Regions from separate parts of the Bacillus sp. URHA0034 genome, predicted to be linked through region 1. Evidence: riboswitches for the same ligand, from Rfam matches in the RefSeq annotation. Region 1 holds a riboswitch; each other region holds the start of a gene.
What was found. A riboswitch is a leader RNA that binds a small molecule or an ion and turns the genes downstream of it on or off. The one in region 1 is predicted to bind glycine.

Region 2: another riboswitch for glycine. It lies ahead of gcvT (glycine cleavage system aminomethyltransferase GcvT); the one in region 1 lies ahead of ACZ9EE_RS27940 (amino acid permease).
Region 3: another riboswitch for glycine. It lies ahead of ACZ9EE_RS05075 (amino acid permease); the one in region 1 lies ahead of ACZ9EE_RS27940 (amino acid permease).

Annotation. Positions count from the first base shown of each region.
Region 1 covers NZ_JBWCDK010000002.1:5,330,781-5,337,621, reverse strand. Annotated here, with positions in the region: gene ACZ9EE_RS27940 (amino acid permease) at 205-1,593, opposite strand; glycine riboswitch at 1,881-1,937, opposite strand; glycine riboswitch at 1,941-2,043, opposite strand; gene ACZ9EE_RS27935 (DEAD/DEAH box helicase) at 2,270-3,715, opposite strand; gene ACZ9EE_RS27930 (MFS transporter) at 4,102-5,451, shown strand; gene ACZ9EE_RS27925 (glutamate synthase-related protein) at 5,702-6,841, opposite strand, start outside.
Region 2 covers NZ_JBWCDK010000002.1:4,685,348-4,692,188, forward strand. Annotated here, with positions in the region: gene comGB (competence type IV pilus assembly protein ComGB) at 1-395, opposite strand, end outside; gene comGA (competence type IV pilus ATPase ComGA) at 382-1,467, opposite strand; gene ACZ9EE_RS24560 (YqhG family protein) at 1,633-2,424, opposite strand; gene ACZ9EE_RS24565 (DEAD/DEAH box helicase) at 2,402-4,090, opposite strand; glycine riboswitch at 4,300-4,388, shown strand; gene gcvT (glycine cleavage system aminomethyltransferase GcvT) at 4,548-5,651, shown strand; gene gcvPA (aminomethyl-transferring glycine dehydrogenase subunit GcvPA) at 5,673-6,841, shown strand, end outside.
Region 3 covers NZ_JBWCDK010000002.1:579,325-586,165, forward strand. Annotated here, with positions in the region: gene ACZ9EE_RS05075 (amino acid permease) at 1-1,229, opposite strand, end outside; glycine riboswitch at 1,392-1,469, opposite strand; gene ACZ9EE_RS05080 (AAA family ATPase) at 1,751-3,451, opposite strand; gene ACZ9EE_RS05085 (hypothetical protein) at 3,680-3,964, opposite strand; gene ACZ9EE_RS05090 (DHA2 family efflux MFS transporter permease subunit) at 4,105-5,631, opposite strand; gene ACZ9EE_RS05095 (TetR/AcrR family transcriptional regulator) at 5,822-6,718, shown strand; partial or broken gene ACZ9EE_RS05100 (GNAT family N-acetyltransferase) at 6,804-6,841, opposite strand, start outside.

The DNA of each region.
Region 1 (6,841 bases):
CCTGAGAGATTAATTCCAAGGGTTTTTTTGGAACTTGCTCCTTCGGTGGCGTGTAAAAAGTGCACTCTCCCACAACTGTCATCCGCTCTATTTTTTTGTTATTTTCAGAATAGTTGTTAAAGGAATTCAAGTCAAGCGTTTTTTGTTTATTTTTTGAAAACGGTAACATTAATGAAAAAATATGACTGTCCTTGGTGATGCTAATTAGTTTTCTGGTATAGTTTTGTGATTCGCTTGTTCGACTTGATTTGAATTCATACTCCGTATCTTATAAATAGCAATCAGCAAAATAAACCAGACTGGCGTAACAAACAAGGCAATACGGGTATCTTCCGCTAAAGCAAGCACGACAAGAACGAAGGCTAGGAAAGCAAGGATCAAGTAATTGGAAAATGGATAAAGCGGTAATTTAAATTGGTTGACTTTTGCCAGGTCGGGTCTTGTTTTACGGTATTTTAAATGGCTGATGACCGTTATTCCCCAAATAAAGATGAAACATACAGTTGATATACTTGTAATGAGTGTAAATACTCCTTCTGGCATAACATAGTTTAAAATAACAGCAATTAAAATTACCACAGTTGAAAAGAACAAGGCATTTGAAGGTACTTTTCGTGACGTAAGTTTAGCAAATGATTCAGGTGCATTTTTATCTTTTGCAAGTGAATATACCATCCGGCTAGTACTGAAGACCGCACTGTTACAGGCTGAAGCCGCGGATGTTAGGACGACAAAATTGACAATTCCGGCAGCAGCTGCGATACCAACTGCAACGAAGACTTGGACAAATGGGCTTTTCGCCGGATTTATGGCGTTCCAAGGATAAATGCTCATGATGACTACTAGCGCACCAAGGTAGAAAAGAAACACGCGAATGGGGATATTATTGATTGCCTTCGGGATGACTTTTTCCGGATCTTTGGTCTCACCTGCTGTAAGTCCCACCAGTTCAATTCCTACAAAGGCAAAGACAACCATCTGGAAGGATAATACAAATCCATTGATTCCATTCGGGAACATTCCCCCATGTTTCCATAAATTCGTGAAAGCGGAAGGTCCGGAATTAGTAGAGAAGCCTTTAAGGATCATGAAAATACCAACTACAATCAGGGCAACAATCGCGATGACCTTGATTAAGGCAAACCAGAATTCCATTTCACCAAAAAGTTTAACAGTTGTAAGGTTCATTATTAACAAAATGACCAAGGCAATTAAACCCGGCATCCACTGTGGAACAGTAGGAATCCAATATTGAGTATAGAGACCAACGGCTGTTAAGTCTGCCATAGCAATAGAAATCCAGCAGAACCAATAGGTCCAGCCAGTAATAAAGGCTGCCATATTACCTAAATAGTCTCTTACAAAGTCAACAAAAGAATGATAGTTCAAATTGGATAAGAGAAGTTCGCCAAGTGCACGCATGATTAAAAAGCAAATGGCCCCCGTAATCATATAAGCAAATAAAATCGATGGTCCTGCTAAATGAATCGATTTTCCCGCACCAAGAAATAATCCCGTTCCTATGGCTCCACCAATAGCGATTAGTTGTACATGCCTGTTTTTTAGGCCTCTTTCCAATTTTTGTTCCTGCATTCGATTTCCCCCTTTACTTTTCAAGGATGTTTACAATTTTCGCCAATTTAAATCTATTAAATTTAAATCCTATTCATTGCAAATTAATACCCCAATAAAAGTTTAATTTAAAAAAGCGCTTACAATTTTAAAGAAAATAATACTACCAAGACCAGCATGTCCTACAGCGTTCACCCAGTGACTCATCCCTTCTTAGATTTAATAGCACAATCCTCCTTTTTTTAGTTTGTGCTATCTCTCCCAACAAAAAAAAGACAGGGGGAAAGATAGATGTTCTTCTATCTTTCCTCTGTCCTTTTACCTGAGAGTTTAACTCCTTTGGTGGCACATGGCTCTCTCCAGAGACGCGTCCTATTATGGTCCTTTTACCTGAGAGATTATTACCCATTTTATTGGGTACTTGCTCCTTCGGTGCCAAACAATACGTTTGGTCTCTCCCATAATATTCATCCGCTATCATACATTTAATTTACATACTACTCTACGGAAAGGATGATGTCAAATTAATAATCAGAATTTATTAATTATTCCAAAAAAGTATATCACTATTAGATAAACGTCACACTTTTCAACTTAAGCTTACCCTTGCTTTACATTTCATCCAAGATTCTGCCATGCTTTTTCAAAAAAATGATCCATCTCCATATATGTGGCTTATCGTCCTTGTTTGTTTTTATTATTTAAGGGCTTTACTAACTTTTAACTTCTTTCCTTTTATGGTTGCATTCTCCATAGCTTGTAACACGAGCGAGCCTTTTCCATTTAGTATATCAACATAGGACATTTGATCCTGGATCGTAATAATCCCAATATCGTCTGCAGTTACTCCAGGAATTTTCGCTATTGTTCCAACAAAATCTACCGCTCGAAGCTTCTTCTTTTTTCCACCGCTAAAATATAGTTTCATGATATCTTGGTTAATTCTTGCCGTTTTATTATTTCTTACGACTCGCCGTCCGCTTATTTTTTCGTCGAAAGCAGCCTGGTTACCAGCCACTTCATGTGGATTTGGTGCATCCATTATTGGAATCTCAAAGCCAATATACCGTTCTATAGCTTTAACGAATTTTCCTTCATAAGGTGTCACAAACATAATCGCTTTTCCTTCATTACCGGCGCGACCGGTTCGGCCTGTCCGGTGGACATAACTTTCTTTTTCCATCGGAACATCGTAGTTGATAACAAGTGTCACATTATCAATATCAATTCCTCGTGCAGCTACGTCGGTGGCCACTAAATAACGGAAATTCCCCATTTTGAAACCATCCATTACAGCAAACCGATCTTGTTGTTCTAATCCGCCATGGAGTCTTTCACACGAATAATTGGATTTTTCCAATTCGGTATAAACCGTATCGACGTGTTCTTTTGTTCGGCAAAAAATAAGACAGCTGTCTGGATTTTCAACGACGGTAAGGCTTTTCAAGAGTGAAATTTTTTCATCTTCCTTCACTTCGATTAGACGATGTTCTATTGTATCCGTCGTAATCCCACTAGCCTCAATCTCGACATGAATAGGATTTTTCATATACTTATGGCAGAGATTTTCCACATCTTTCGGTAAAGTTGCCGAAAATACCATTGTTACTCTGTTTAAAGGAAGTTTATTGATAATTTCTTCTACTTCATCGATAAAACCCATATTAAGCATTTCATCCGCTTCATCTATTACTAGATACTTGATTTTATCTAAAACCAGGGTCTCTCTTTCAATATGATCGATCACACGGCCTGGGGTACCAACAACTATATGCGTTTTTTGTTTCAATTCTTCTTTTTGTTTCGTAAAAGGTTCTTTTCCGTAAACGGCCATCGCTTTGATCCGTTTAAACCTTCCAATATTCGTCATGTCTTCGCGAACCTGAACAGCCAGCTCTCTCGTTGGTGTCAGGATTAAGGCCTGTGGCAATTTTTCTTCCCATTCAATCATTTCGCATATTGGAATTCCAAAGGACGCAGTCTTGCCGCTTCCTGTTTGCGATTTGACGACAAGATCTTGATTTTCCAATGCTAATGGTATGACTTTACTCTGAACCTCTGTCGGAGCTTCATATTTTAATACCTGTAAAGATCTTCTTATTTCACCGCTTAACTTATAATCCTCAAATTTTGTTTCACTCATGTATTAACCTCGTTTTTTTGTATTATCCGGCTTACCAATAGGATTTCTCTCAAAGAAATATCATATGCATAATCTGAATATGGTTCATTATACTTGAAACTTCCGTGGGCATAAACGTTTCTTTTAATGTTTTGCTTTGTTAGGTGTCTTTTCCCTTTAAGGAATGTCTGGGTTGATACCGTTTAGCTTCCTTTGCCTTCGTATAATAATGGGCATATTCCGAAAACATTTCTCAAAAGCCGATTACCTTTTTGTATCTTGTCTTTATATCTCTGATTAAAGGAAAGCCCAGTTCCTCTGAGTACCTTTTTCTGGCAATATGTTTTATCATTATTACAATAAGATTTAAATAACATTTACAAAGAAAATCACCGGAGGAGAAAATTATGTCTAAACCAACCAAAAGCCGCTATCTTTTTATTACTGCCGTTGCTTTGGGAACGTTGCTGAACCCCTTGAATTCTTCGATGATTGCCGTCGCGCTTTCCCGTATCCAAAATCAATTTTCTCTTTCATTTACCGATGCATCATGGCTTATCTCCACTTATTATCTTGCCAGTGGTATCGGTCAGCCGGTAATGGGAAAACTCGGCGATGCGTTTGGACTAAAGAAAATGTATTTAATTGGGCTGATTATGATTGCAGCAGCATCAATTGCCGCTCCCTTTTCTCCTAGTTTTGGTTGGCTGATTGCGATCAGGATCATCCAGGCAATCGGAAGTTCAGCGCTTTTCCCGGCAGGAATGGGAATCATCCGCAAATCAATCACGGAAAACCAAGCGCAGGCACTGGGTGTCCTTTCGATTTTTTCATCCGTATCAGCTGCATTCGGTCCTTCCATCGGTGGATTTCTCACACACTACTGGGATTGGCAAGCGATCTTTTTGGTCAACTTTCCATTCATTTTGGCAGCCTTTTTTCTAGGGCTATTTATTCTTCCCAAAGATAGTAGAGATAGAAGCCGGAAAGTCACCATCGATTATATTGGAATCCTTCTATTTACTTTGTCTATTTTAAGTTTGTTATTGTTTTTGCTGTCATGGGAAACCGGTGTTAACTGGGTTGAACTTTTGGTAAGCATGGTTTTTATTTTCGTTTTTTATACATACGAAAGCAAACAAACCCAGCCATTTATTAATGTACTAACTCTTAAAGAAAACCTGAATATGAGTTTTGTGTATGTACAATTTATCCTGGTCAATATAATTTTCTATTCAATTTTCTTCGGGGTGCCGCTCTATTTGCAAAATGTTCGCCATTTCGATTCCAAGACTACCGGTCTTATCATGCTATCCATTGCGGGTTTTGGCATTATCGTCTCGCCATTGGCTGGTCGATGGATTGACAATCGGGGTTCGAAACCTGCTTTAATCGCAGGGACATCCTGCATGATTGCAGGTTCTTTGCTTCTTCTTACCATCCACGGTTCATCGTCCGCGGCATGGATATTCTTTTCTTTATCGGTCCTTGGATTAAGCAACGGCTTCAACAATCTTGGTTTGCAGACGGCCCTTTACACGTTTATTCCTCCTGCCGAAACAGGTACTGCTTCGGGGCTTTTTATGACATCTCGTTACATTGGGACGATTTTTTCTTCTAGTTTACTGGGGATCCTATTCGGGAAGCAATTTACCACCAGCCATTTCCATGTAATGGCCATCATCTGTGTAATCATCGGAATCTTGATTATGCTGTTGACAATTCGGATGCCTCAGTCATTGAAACAGAGTCAATAGCAAAAGGGACACCGAATCGTGTCCCTTTGTTATAATTGATATTCAATAATAGTAGCACTAGATGTTAAAATTCCACTGTATTTATTAGGATAAACTAACTCGTTAAAAAGAATGATTTGTATGATGTACTTTTAAATGATTCCACTTTTAATTCCAATTCTATTTTAATGCAATCCAAATATATTGCCACAGTGATTAATCACTCTATTATTTTTTCCATCAACAGATAGTACCAATCTATAAAGTTCTTTTAAAATAATTCCGCCGAAGAATCAGGAATTGGAAACAGTTCTGATAACCTTTTTATTTTTCCATCGACATCTTTAAATACAATGTGATCACGATTGAATTTACGGGGGCTATCAATTCCACAAGCGGCAGCTAAGGCAAACAAACCTTGACGAACATTAATGATGTAGTTCATGACTCTCCATTTCTTTTCCTCTGGTACAAGGGCTTCTTGATATTTTTGATCAGTGGTCGTTACGCCTGTAGGGCATTTACCCGTATGGCATTGAAGAGCCATGATACAGCCGTTAGCAATCATAAATCCTCGTGCAGAGTTCACCGCATCTGCACCAATCGCAAGGGCAATAGCAATTTTATCGGCTGAAATTAACTTTCCTGATGCAAAAATTTTCAGCTTATTTCTCAGACCAAACTGATAGGCCTTATCAACAACCGCAATTAAAGCGGGATATAAGGGAAGCCCCATAGTATCTGCCATTGATTTGTAAGTGGCGCCTGTTCCACCTTCTCCGCCATCAACCGTAATAAAGTCCGGATAAATCCGAAGCTTATTCATGGTCTCGAAAAATTCGTCCAAGTTGGATGGATGTCCAACGACAATTTTGATTCCGACAGGTTTTCCACCTTCATCTTGCAGCATTTTGATAAATTGCAACGTTTCGAGCGAATTATGCAAAAATGGAAAGCGATTTGGTGAATTAATGGTTTTCCCCACTGGAACCTTACGAATGTTTGCTACCTTCGTTGTAACCTTCGATCCCTCCAGATGTCCGCCACGGATTTTTGCCCCCTGGCCGAACTTAAGCTCAAACGCTTTTATATTCGGTTCCTGGGCTTTAAACTTAAATTCATCTATGGAAAAATTCCCTTCGTCATCGCGGAAGCCAAATATTCCAGGACCAATTTGAGCGACCACATCTACACCACTTTCTAAATGCTCTGGTGCAACTGCGCCCTCGCCCGTATTAATCCATGAACCACCGGCCATACGGCTGCCATGACCTGTTGAAAGGATATAGTTTTCGCCGACTGCTCCGTAAGATGTGGCAGAGGCTCCAAATGGACCGCGAAGTCTCCATGGAACTTTCCGATTACCGCCAACGATGATTGTCTCTTCTTCATGGTAAAGCCAACGTGTTGT
Region 2 (6,841 bases), 650 kb from region 1:
AAGGTGTTCTCGATGAAAACAAATAAAAACCCGGTAATAAACATCAATAACAATGGATATTGCAGTAATTTTAAAAGCTTTTGCATATCCTTATCTTTTAATAGAGCGAGTTCACTCCCTTCCAAAAGTGCTTCAGCAAAACTGCCATGCTGTTCAGCAAAGTAGACATAACCGACCAAGTCTTTGTGAAAGCCAAGGCTGTTCAATACGGCATGAAAGGGTGAGCCTTGCTTTAACTCTACTAAACATCCATTTAACTCCTCCTTTCGATTGGCTGGTAATTGTAATGCTATGGATTCAATTGCTTCTGCAATTGGATACCCGCGTAAAAGTAAATCTCCTGTTCTTCTTAAGAAATGGGCTTGTTCGTTTACAGTCCATTTATGACGGCTCATCTTCATACACCAGCCGTTCATATTCGGTTTCTTGAATATAGCCGAGAGCAATGCCCTTGTTAATAACTTCTTTTAATGTGCGGTATTTTGTGTTAGTCATTTCACCTTTGGCTGCCTTCATTACATTGTTTAAGCTCCGGCCGGATAAGAGTTCAAAAACGCTTGCTCTTTTCCAGCTGCCATAGGAATAACACAACGGCGAACACTCTCCTTCACAATAAGGGCAGGTAAGTTCTACTAATCTCTGAGCTGTAACAGCAATTAGTGTTTGCTCAACTTCTAGCCAGTTCACGCCAAATTCACGGAGACGGAAAACCGCACCTTTTGCATCTCGAGTATGCATTGTAGAAAGGACTAGATGCCCAGTGAGGGAGGCTCTAACAGCGATTTTGGCTGTTTCTGCATCCCTGATTTCACCAACCATAATAATATCGGGGTCATGGCGGAGAATCGCTTTTAAACCGGCTGCATAGGTTACACCAGCTTTTTCGTTTACTTGAACTTGCAGGACGGAGTCATAGTTTTTTTCGATAGGGTCTTCAAGAGTAATAACATTACGATGAAAGAGGTGAGCAGTCTCATTTAACAGAGAATAGAGGGTAGTTGTTTTTCCTGACCCAGTTGGACCTGTAAAAATAATTAATCCATGTGCATGTTTTAGCAGGGCTAACAGCTTTCTTGTCATAGATGGGAATAATGAAAGTCGGTGGAAGGGGATCTGCTCTTGTTGTGGTAAAAGCCGGATGACAAGGCTCTCTCTGTTGTTTGAAGGGAGTGTGGAAAGCCTAAGGCCCATTAAATGCCCGTCTACTTCACAAAAAACGGCTCCACTTTGAGGACGTCTTCTTTCTCCGATGTCCATATTCGCAGTGAATTTAAAATGTGAAATTAATCTGTCGCATTCATCTTTGGGGAGAGACAATCTGGGAATGAGTTTGTTGGTTAAACGGATTTGAACAAGTGTGTCGTTCTTTCGAGGAATAATGTGAATATCAGTTGCTTGATTTCGAACAGCATCTTTAATGATTCGATTGGCTAGTATTTCAATCGAGCTGACAATTGGGACCACCACCTTTTACTTTTTCAATAATGATAATTCGACAAGGTTCATGCTTATCCTTCTTTATTTTTAAAAAAATATAAAAATTTTAGAGGTCATTACAGTGACAGGCACCATGTGAAAATTTCACATGGTGCCTGTCACTGTAAACTACTTAAACATTGTAATAAAGTATTCTTATATAGCCTTTTCGGTTAAGTAAAAGAGTCCGCCGTTGATGAAGGAGATGTTGATTTTTGGTTCATACTGTTCTTGCAGTGCGGTTTTTTCGGTTTCATAGTTCTCATTTGCTTCTTCTTCATCTTCATAAAAATGATTTAGTAACCGCAAGTCCTGTTCCCAGCGTTGCCGTGCCGCTTCGGCCCAAGAATGGTCCTCCTCTGAGATAACGTTCCTTAAATAATTTTCAACTCGAATCATCCCGCTTTTTGGTCTAACCAACGGCGATAATGTAAAAGAGTAATCCGGGATTTTTGGGGTGAGAGATATTTCTTGTAAACGGTCATGAAAATCTTCGACCATTTGACCGTTTATAAGCTGCAGGCCGATCGACTTAAAAATATCCCGCTTTCGGTCACATTGATAAGAGATCTTTACATTCATACACAGCCATGGAAACAATGCCGTCTGGTTTTGAACGTGCTGGTGATTTTCATATAACCGAATATAACTGGCTAACTTTTTGGTTGAAGCAAAGATTTGATGAAGCCGGGGCGAACCAAAATGGATAATTTCTCCCTTCATATTTTCCGGAGCTTTTTTTTGATCGGTGATAATGGTTAAACTCATTGGATTTGGGATGCCGCCTGTTTTTTCGAGATAATGCCAGTAAAACGGTCGGTTCATCAATTCTTTATCAAGTTCAATCGTTAACTGAACGATTAAATATCCCGGTTTATTTTCAACAATGGGGCAATCGTTTGCCTGAAAATACTTGAGAAGAAAATCATGAATTTCCTGCTGCTGCATGTGACTCACCCTCCTTCATTGATTGCGCAAATTCAATCATAGATGATAAATTCTCCATCTTAATTCGCATTTCACCTTCAGAACTTGATTGACCAAAAATATCAATAAGATGGTCTTCAATATTGCCAAATTCCAGTTTTGTTAAAATATCATCTAATTCACCGATGACCTTTTCAAAAAGGTGGATTTTTTCATAAAGCAGCTTCAGAATATGTTCTTCAACTGTGCCCTTGATTGCAAAATTATAAATCATGACATCCTTTTCCTGGCCAAGACGGTGGATCCGTCCAATCCGCTGTTCAAGCCGCATTGGATTCCAGGGTAAATCAAAATTAATAATGTGGTTGCAGAACTGTAGATTGATCCCTTCTCCTCCAGCCTCAGTAGCAATTAGGACTTGTGCATGTTTCTGGAACAATTCCCGCATCCAGTCTTTCTTGCCGCGTTTGAAACCACCACGGAAAGGAACCGAGCTGATTCCGTGCTGCTTTAAATACCATTGCAAATACATCTGAGTTGCACGATATTCAGTAAAAATGATCACCTTATCATTTACCTTCTGGATTATTTCAAGCGCTTTTTCTGCCTTTGAATTTTGCTGGACAGCCTCAACCTTTTTAATTAAAAATTGGATTTGGTCCTCAAAAGCAGGTGTTGGATCCTCTTTCTTTTGCAGCATGTTTTTTAGCGTATAGAAAACAGCCTCACGGCTTGAACAAGCCTCACGCTGTAAGGTCATCACCGAAAAAGCACTTGTTTGAGCCCAATCCCCTTCATTTTTGAGAACCGATATAGAATCATAAAGATCCTTCTCAGCAGGGGAGAATTCAATCGGAATGGTTTCAACCTGTCTTTTTGTCCATTCGATACCAGTGTCGGCACGGCGATTCCGAATCATGACCTTGTTCACTAATTCTTTTAAATGCTCATCATCATTTAACGAACGGGCATCCCGTTTATATTTTTCATAAAAGGCGGTTTCACTGCCCAGGTGCCCAGGCTTTAGAAGGGAAACAAGATTAAAGATTTCTTCGATTCGGTTTTGGATAGGTGTGGCCGTTAATAACAAACAAAATTTCTTTTTAAGGTTTTGGACAAATTCGTAGTTTTTCGTTTTGTTATTTTTTAGTTTATGGGCCTCATCAATGATAATGAGGTCATAGTCCTGCTTGTAAATAATGTCCCGGTGAGGATCTCGTTTGGCCGTATCAATCGAAGAAACCACGACGTCGCATTGTTCCCAGACATAGCTTTTCCTTTGCGTAATAGCGGGAATAAAAAATTTGCTATTGAGCTCAATGGCCCATTGGGTAACCAAAGAAGCCGGGACCAGTATTAACACCTTTTTTACTAAGCCGCGGATCATATATTCTTTTAGAATTAATCCTGCTTCAATTGTTTTTCCTAGTCCTACTTCATCAGCAAGAATGGCTTTACCATTCATGTTTTCAATCACCTGTTTTGCTGTTTCAAGCTGATGTGGCAGAGGTGTTAAATTAGGAAGATGATTTGGAGCTTGCAAGCCTTCAAACTCAGGGATAACCAAATGCTTTTCCACATCGATTGCTAGTTTAAAAAGCTCCCAATTGCCCCACGGACCATCGTTGTCTATTCTATGTAAAAAATCATCCTGCCAAGAGGAATCAAATTCAATTTCAACTGACATCATTACAGCTCCTTTTCATACAGTGTTGTGTCACGTCTTTTTGCCAATCAAAAGGGATAATGGTGTTTTAATTTTCTATAAATTTATTGCCCAATGTTATAGTTTAATGATAGGATGATAATAGCTTAGAATGTTTTAAATATTTTAATAAAGTAATTTATTTTTTAAGTATAATTAGTATTACCAAATAAAAAATTATTATAATGCGGATGACAGCAAGGGGAGAGACTACGGGACGTAGCGCCGAAGGAGCAAGCAGAAATGTGAATCTCTCAGGCAAAAGAACTCTTGTTCGACGCAGCTCTGGAGAGCGCTGCAATATTAGCAGCCACCCACGGGGAAAACCGCTTTAGGTAAACTTTCTGGTGCAAGGACAGAGACCTTCTTATATTCATAGGGAGGTCTCTGTCCTTTTTTATGTTAAAAAACCTGGTTCATAAATAAGGGGGATTAATGGATGACTGAATTACAACGTACTCCGCTGTTTGAAGTGTATAAAGAATACGGAGGGAAGACCATCGATTTTGGAGGGTGGGAACTGCCGGTCCAATTTTCCAGCATTAAGGAAGAACATGAAGCGGTCCGTACTAAAGCAGGTCTGTTTGATGTCTCTCATATGGGTGAAGTAGAAGTTAAAGGGAAAGATAGTTTACCATTTTTACAAAAAATGATGACTAATGATATTTCAAAAATTAAAAATGGCGGTGCTCAATACACGGCGATGTGTTATGAAAATGGCGGAACCGTCGATGATTTACTTATTTATAAAATGGAGGACGATCATTATTTACTGGTCGTTAATGCTTCCAATATTGAAAAGGACTATAAATGGCTTATGGACCATCTAGAAGGAGAGGTCATCCTTGATAACTTATCCGACAAGACAGCCCAGCTTGCCCTTCAAGGACCGCTTGCCGAAAAAGTTCTGCAAAAGCTCGCTGGACATACAGACTTAAGTCAAATTGGCTTCTTCAAATTTCAGCAAGAGGTCATTTTAAACGATAAAAAGGCACTGGTATCCAGAACAGGATATACCGGTGAAGACGGATTTGAGGTTTACTGTGATGCTGTCGATGCTGTTGACCTTTGGAATGCCATTCTAAAGGCAGGAGAACAAGACGGAGTTCTTCCATGCGGATTAGGGGCACGTGATACCCTGCGTTTTGAATCTGTCCTAGCACTCTATGGACAAGAGCTATCCCCCGAAATTACTCCCTTAGAAGCGGGAATTGCTTTTGCTGTGAAGTTAAATAAGGAAGCTGACTTCATCGGGAAGGAAGCGTTAAAAAAGCAGAAGGAGACTGGTATAACTAGGAAATTAATCGGGATCGAGATGATTGACCGTGGCATTCCACGCCATGGATACCCTGTTTATAAAGGCGAAGAACGTATCGGTGAAGTAACTACAGGAACACAGTCGCCAACTTTGAAGCGAAATATTGGTCTTGCGCTTATTAAAACCGAATATGCCGATTTAGAATCCAAGGTTGAAGTTGAAATTCGCGGCAAACGATTAAAAGCATCAGTTGTTCCAACACCTTTTTATAAAAGAGAAAAGTAAAAACACGAGGGGAGCAAGGATATGAAACACCGCTATTTACCGATGACTGAACAAGATAAGAAGGCAATGCTCGAAACGATTGGCGTTTCTTCAATAGATGAACTGTTTAGCGATATCCCTGAAAAAGTAAGATTTAAGGGTGAGTATAACATTAAAGCGGCAAAGTCTGAGACTGCACTTATGAAAGAACTATTTAAATTAGCAGACCAAAATGCTGACCTCAAACGGAATGTGTCGTTTTTAGGTGCAGGTGTTTATGATCACTATATGCCTGTAATTGTGGACCATGTCATTTCCCGTTCTGAATTTTATACAGCTTATACACCATACCAGCCTGAAATTTCTCAAGGTGAACTTCAAGCTATATTTGAATTTCAAACGATGATTTGTGAGCTAACCGGTATGGATGTTGCCAATTCCTCCATGTATGATGGGGGCACCGCTCTTGCCGAGGCTGCTATGCTTAGTGCAGGTCATACTAAACGGAAAAAAATTGTTGTTTCTGGCGCCGTTCACCCAGAGTATCGCGAGGTTCTGAAAACATATGCAAAAGGACAGTATCTTGAAGTAGTAGAAGCCCCTATTATAGAGGGAGTAACAGATCTTGATTCCTTAAAGAATTTAGTAGACGAGGAAGTTGCAGCGGTCATCGTCCAATACCCAAACTTTTTTGGACGTTTAGAGTCGTTAAAAGAAGTGGAGGAAATTATTCATGCCCATAAAGGGATGTTCGTTGTGAATAGCAATCCCCTCTCATTAGGTGTATTAACACCACCTGGCAAGTTTGGGGCAGATATTGTCATTGGTGATGCACAGCCATTTGGGATTCCAACAGCATTTGGAGGTCCGCACTGCGGCTATTTTGCAGTTACCAGCAAATTAATGAGGAAGGTCCCGGGCCGTCTAGTCGGACAGACTATTGATGACCAAGGACGGCGCGGGTTTGTTTTAACACTTCAAGCTCGTGAACAGCATATCCGCCGTGAAAAGGCGACTTCAAACATTTGCTCAAACCAAGCTCTTAACGCCCTTGCCGCGTCTGTCGCAATGACAGCATTAGGTAAAAAGGGTGTTCGTGAAATGGCAGCAGCAAATCTGCAAAAAGCACATTATGCCAAGAATGCGTTTAAAGAGGCAGGGTTTAAAGTGGCTTATGATGGCTTTTCCTTTAACGAATTTGTTGTAAAATT
Region 3 (6,841 bases), 4.8 Mb from region 1:
GCAAATAAGGCTAAGACCGCATAATTAATAAACGGTGTAAATGGTGCTTTAAAGGTCGATTTTTTTCGAAGATCTGGCCGTAGTTTCCGATACCGTATATGACAAACTAAGATAATCCCCCAAACCCAAATAAAGCAAATCGCACTTATCGTTGTCACGATACCAAAAGCTTGTTCAGGAATTACCTTGCTTAAAAGGGCTCCGCTTGATAGAACAAGTGCTGAAACAAATAAAGCATTACTTGGTACATGATTTTTATTTAATTTTGCAAATTGGGATGGACCTTGGGCTTTAGAGCTTAAATTAAATAAGATTCGGCTGGTTGAAAACAAACCACTGTTGCAGGCCGATGCTGCAGATGTTAAGACAACAAAATTAATAATTCCTGCCGCAATCGGAATTCCTACTAAACTAAATGTCTTTACAAAAGGGCTGTTTTCTGCATTCAATTGTGTCCAAGGATTGATACATAAAAGGATAAACAGTGCTCCCACATAGAAAAATAGAATTCTTAACGGAATTTTATTGATCGCTGACGGGATATTTTTTTGAGGATTTGATGTTTCCGATGCTGATACACCCACCAATTCAACCCCTACATAGGCAAATACCACCATTTGAAAAGAAAGTAAGAAACCTGACACACCATGTGGGAATAGTCCGCCATATTCCCAAATATTTTTTACTGAAACGGCAGCCACATCTGTTTTAAACCCTATGACTAATAAAATAACTCCTATCCCGATTAAAGCAAGAATCGTAATGACTTTAATTAAAGCAAACCAAAATTCTAATTCGCCAAATAGTTTCACTGTTAATAAATTCAAACCTAATAATAGTACTAGGCAGACGATGGCTGGAACCCATTGCGGTATATTAAACCAATATTGTACATATACACCAACGGCTATAATATCCGCCATGGCTGTCATGATCCAACAAAACCAATACGTCCACCCCGTTACAAATCCGGCCCATGGTCCAATGTAGTCTTCCGCAATATCTGTAAAAGATTTATAACCTGCTTTTGATAAAAGAAGTTCTCCTAAAGCCCTCATTACAAAGAAACAGGCGATGCCGACAATTACATAGGCAAACATAATCGATGGACCAGCTAACTGTATGGCCCTGCCTGAACCTAAAAATAACCCTGTTCCAATCGTACCGCCAATCGCAATCAGTTGTACGTGTCTGTTTTTTAAATCCCTTTTTAATTCTTGTTGTGCCACTTAAAACTCCCCCTAATGGTAGTAATAGTACTTCTTGTACTTGTGAAGCAATGAACAAGAAGCAAACCAATAAAAAAGAGACTGGAATATCTCCAATCTCTCAGGGCGTAAGAATAACAAAAATTATCTATTACTCTTTTGGGATAGAATAATAAATAGTCTTCGTACTCTTCTGTCCTTTTGCCTGAGATTGTGAACCCTTCGGCGCCGCAAGTGTGCGGTCTCTCCAGAAGCTGCTCCTGCTATAGTGTGATCCATAGCAATCATAGCTTGCTAAATATGTAGTTAGTAAGTTTGAAAAAGTGAATCAATTTCAAACTATCGCTGAATAATTTATTATTTTAGTAGTATTTGTTCTAATTGTCAACATATAAAATTATCTGCTAAGAACCTTACCCGGAAGACCGGCTTTACCCACAAAAATAGATGGTGAATAACACCATCTATTTTTGATATTCTGCATATTGAGACACTTTCTTCGATGTCTTGATGAGTTCTAACCTCAAATGCATTAATCTCCTCTACTCATTTTTTTCCTCAGATGGGGCATCGAGCAAATTTAGATTCTGTGATTCTAGAACTTCAGCTCGGCTTTGACCATACAGCCCGACATAGATATGCTCAATCTCTTCGCCGGTTAGATCGCCACGCTTTAAAAGCTCCTCAGCAATTCTGTGAACAAAATCAGCGTTATCATTCACAAGCTTCTTTACTTTCGTCATTTCACTCTTTAGGAGTTCATTGATTTTGCCGCGCAGCGCTCTAAGACCATCTGTGCGCGAACCGACGGCGAGCCAGCTGAACAATTCCTCACCCATACCGACAATCCCTAGATAGGCACCGGCTAGTTCTGTTGCCTGTCTCAAGTCGGAAGTAACCCCGTTTAATTTTTTATTTAAAAACTCCTCTTCCACCGCACGTGCTGCCAAACATACTTGGATTTCCGCTAATATTTCTTTATCGGTGCGATTATATCGTTCATGCGTTGGCTTAGTAGCTGCAAGACCAAGTGCACCGCCCCTGCGGATAATCGTTACTTTCCATACTCGTGCATGAGGCTTAAGCAGGAACTGTGCGACGGCATGACCAGCCTCATGATAAGCAACATTCCTTTTTTCATCTTCACTCATGGACCTTAACGGCTGTTTAAGCCCCCATTCATAGGTCTCCATTGCGGCACGGAAATCTTCATAGCTTGTAACTTGGGCTCCGCGTTGATGGGCGATAACGACCGCTTCGTTAACGATATGCTTGATTTGTGCTGGGGAGTAGCCAATGGTATCAAGTGCTGCCCGTTCAGGGGTAATAGAAGAGTCTCTTTTCACCTTTTCAAGGTAGTATTGGAAAACGTCAATTCGGCCATCATAGTCAGGGGAATCAACCCAGAGTTTTCGGTCAAAACGGCCTGGACGGAGCAGTGCTTGGTCAAGTACATCGGGAAGGTTCGTTGCCCCAACCGTTAAGACAGCAGGCCGGTCTGCCCTTTTTTTACGAAGTCCCACCGTACGAAGGAGCTTGGAGAACCAGTTATTATCAATGTTTGGCGGATCCATCTGCAAGAGCAGTTCATTTAAAAGACCCGAACCACCCATCCCCATCATTCCGCCCATCATTCCACCGGCACCGCCTCCTGCCTGACGGCTCATACCGATTGCATCAATTTCATCTATAAAAATAATGCATGCGCCATACACTTTTGCCAGCTTTCGGGCCTTCTTATATAGCCCCATTACTTTAAGATTACCAACACCAAAAAACATATTTTGAAAACTTGGGGCCGAGGCATAAGCAAAAGGTACTTGGGCCTCATTTGCAATTACCTGGGCTAGATAGGATTTCCCAGTCCCTGGCGGTCCACATAAGAGTAAGCCACGGATAGCCTCCCCGCCCATTTCCTTGAACTCTTTTACCCCCTTTAAGAGGGTAACAATCCTCTTGGCATTTTCGACAATCTCGGGGTTACCCCGGTAATCGTCCCAAGTGGAGCCGGTTTCCCCTGGCAGGATCCAATAGGTTCTACCGCGGGCAAGGAACCAAAAAAGGGCAACAAACTGGATAATCATGAATAGCATGGCAAAGAGCAGCTGCAGTAACAAACTAACAATACTTATCACGACACCCCAAACTGTTGGCCCACTATTAAGCAAATATATACTTATAATGACCACAGCTGCGACCCAGAGGATGATTTTACGCCATTTTACCCATCGATATTTCCTCATGGCTCCACACTCCTTTCTGAATATTTAGAATATTTTTTCGTTACTAGACCGTTATAAATGTTAGGCCTCCAAATTATTTAATCTAGAATACTGATATTTATTCCTATTTCCGACTAGTCATACCTATCGAAAAAGGTAAATTTATCAGTTGAATTGACAAAGTTTGCTTTCTCCCTAGAATTAATGTAAAAAACCCTCCAATCAGCATAGGAGGGTTTCTAACAGGGATTATTTAAATTTTTTTATAATGTCTAATAAATACTTAATTGCAACAGCTAAACCGCCAACGAAAAAGAATGCTATTAAAATCCACCCAGAAGGGTCGATTGGGAACATAGAAATGAGGAAGTTCAAAGGAATAACGTAATATAATAAATCCTTCAAATATCCTAAAATAAAATCTGAAGTGAGCGTGCCTTTCCAGAATGACTTTAAAAATCCTAATAATAGATCGAGAATCATTAGTCCAAAAACGGCCCACATTGTATAAAGCATCCAATCTGATAGTATCATTTTTTCATCACCACCTTGATACATCATATGCTTGTAACAGAGGCAGGTGAGAGTACTTGGAAACTTTTGTTCACAGAATATTCATAAATTAAGGAGGGTATGAAAAAAAGGATGCCCAACGATGGACACCCTCCTATTAGTTAATTTTCTGCAAGTTTGTTAACAACTTTTTTGTCTGAAGCCTTCAACTCTTCAGGATCTTCAGCTTGTTTCGCCCGTTTAATAAAAAAGGCAAGTACTAAAGCAATAAGAGCAATCCCAACAGAAACAAGGAATGAATCGTTAATCCCTTCTAACATAGCCTTCATGGCAATTTGCTGCTTCATTTGGGCTACCATTTCCGCTGTCGGTTTTCCTGTAACATGTTTCATCGCAGAATCAGCCAGTTCAGTAGCATGTGTTTTCGTGCGGTTCGACATGATCGTAATCAAAAGAGCCGAACCAATCGCACCTGATACTTGTTGTAACGTGTTATTCATTGCGGTACCATGCGGATAATAACGTGAAGGAAGCTGATTCAATCCGTTTGTCATGACCGGCATCATGACCATCGACATACCAAACATACGTGCTGAGTAAATAAGCATTAATTCCGTATAGGTGGTTTCTAATGTTAATGTACTAAACATATAGCTTGTAAAGATGGTAATGGATAGACCGATCACTGCAAGAACTCTGCCGCCGAATTTATCGAATAATTTCCCTGTGATTGGGCTCATAATCCCCATTAAGATCGAACCAGGAAGCATCAATAACCCTGATTTTAGCGGTGTGATGCCACGAATGCTTTGCACGTATATAGGTAATAGCAGCATGGCTGAAAACATCGCCATGGCAATTACGATTGAAATAACAGATGAAAGTGCAAACATCGGATATTTATAAACTCTAAAATTCAACATTGGCTTTTCAAGTTTGTTTTGACGAAGGACAAACCATACCAAGCTGATTGCCCCAATGATAATCGTTGCATAGACTTGCGGGCTATCCCAGCCCTTATCACCGGCAGAACTGAATCCATAAAGTAATCCACCAAATCCGACACTTGATAATAATAATGAAAACTTATCAAGACGAAGATCAACCTTGCCTTTTTTATCTTTTAATAAGAAAATAGCAATGACAAGAATCAAAGCGGCAATTGGCGAAACAAGATGGAACAAAATTCTCCAGCTATTATGTTCAATTAAGTAACCGGATAGAGTTGGACCCACTGCTGGGGCAAAAATAAACACTAATCCAAATAGTCCCATTGCTCCTCCCCTTTTTTCAGGCGGGAAGCTTGTTAACATTACATTCATTAATAATGGCATCATAATCGCTGAACCTGCAGCTTGAATCATCCTAGCTGCTAATAAAAGTGGAAAAGCATGCGCGAATCCAGCAATGATCGTCCCAGCCGTAAATAGCGCCATGGCTGTAAGGAATAATCTTCTTACTGTATATTTTTGAATTAAAAATGCGGTTGCTGGTATCATGACTCCATTTACGAGCATATACGCAGTTGCCAGCCACTGGACAGTAGATGCATTTACATCTAAATCCTTCATGATGGATGGCAAAGCCACGTTCAGTAGTGTTTCATTTAACATTGAAATAAATGCCCCGATCATCAATATAGCGATAATCCCATATGGCGGGCGATCATATTTAATGGTATCTTCCATCTTAATTCCCCCTAGTAAACTAATAGTTCATTTTTTTATACCCCTTGTTTCGCATAGACAATATCATATACCGATAGTTCATTTTTTGCAATCAAAAAATCTCAAGTAAATTACTAATTTGTCTTAAACCAATAATTAAGGTACAATTATTTTTATACTAATAGTCTAATTAGAATTCAAGGTGAATGTAATGAACGAAAGAAAACAACATGTTATCAATAAAGCACATCAATTGTTTATCGATAAAGGTTTTCAAGCTACATCGATTCAAGAAATTATCGATTACAGCGGGATATCGAAGGGTACCTTCTACAATTATTTTTCCTCAAAAAATGAATTGCTAATGGCTCTTTTTACTTCCTTAAGCCATAGGATAGAGGTTGAACGAAATGAGCTCTTAATCGGACAAGATATAGCTGCTATTGAAATTTTTATCCAACAGATTGAACTGCAAATGGCCTTTAATCGCAGGAACAAGCTATTTACTCTCTTTGAAGAGGTATTCGTCTCCAATGATCCTACCTTAAAGGAATTTTTAAAACGCACTCAAATCATGCATATTCGCTGGATTTTTAATCGTTTTGTCGATATCTTCGGTGATGACAAGCGCCCTTATTTATTAGATTGTGCGATCATGTTTATGGGTTTAATGCATCATAATATCCATTTTCATTTTTTAGCAAAGGAATCTGATGCCAATATTAAACAGGTCATTCGGTATTCCGTAAGACGGATAGAAAAGATGGTCGATGAGGTAGAAAAAAGCGGTGCTCAATTATTAGAACCAGAAATATTGGAAAAGTGGCTGCCAGAGAATAATAAATCTGAACACGCATTGGAGAAAAAACTTTCTAATACTATCTTGGCCTTAAAAAAATGTTTAGGCGGCGGCGATGATCAATTTAAAAATATTGAGCTACTGGACTTTATACAAGAAGAAATTCTACATTCCAAAACACCGCGGCAATTTCTCATTAAAAGTGCTATTTCCTCTTTAAAAAATAATCAAACTAGCTCTTGTAAAAAGGATCTCCAAAAGCTAGAAAAAATGGTCGAAGATTGTTTTTCGAAAGTAGGAATTTCGTAATCCATTTTCGATCAGATTTGTATTTAATAGGTTATTAAAAGCTTGTCGGAGAGTACCACTTAAACGACAAGCTTTTTCGAGATTATTAAAATGGATTCTTCCACTCCATTAAAGTACCATAAT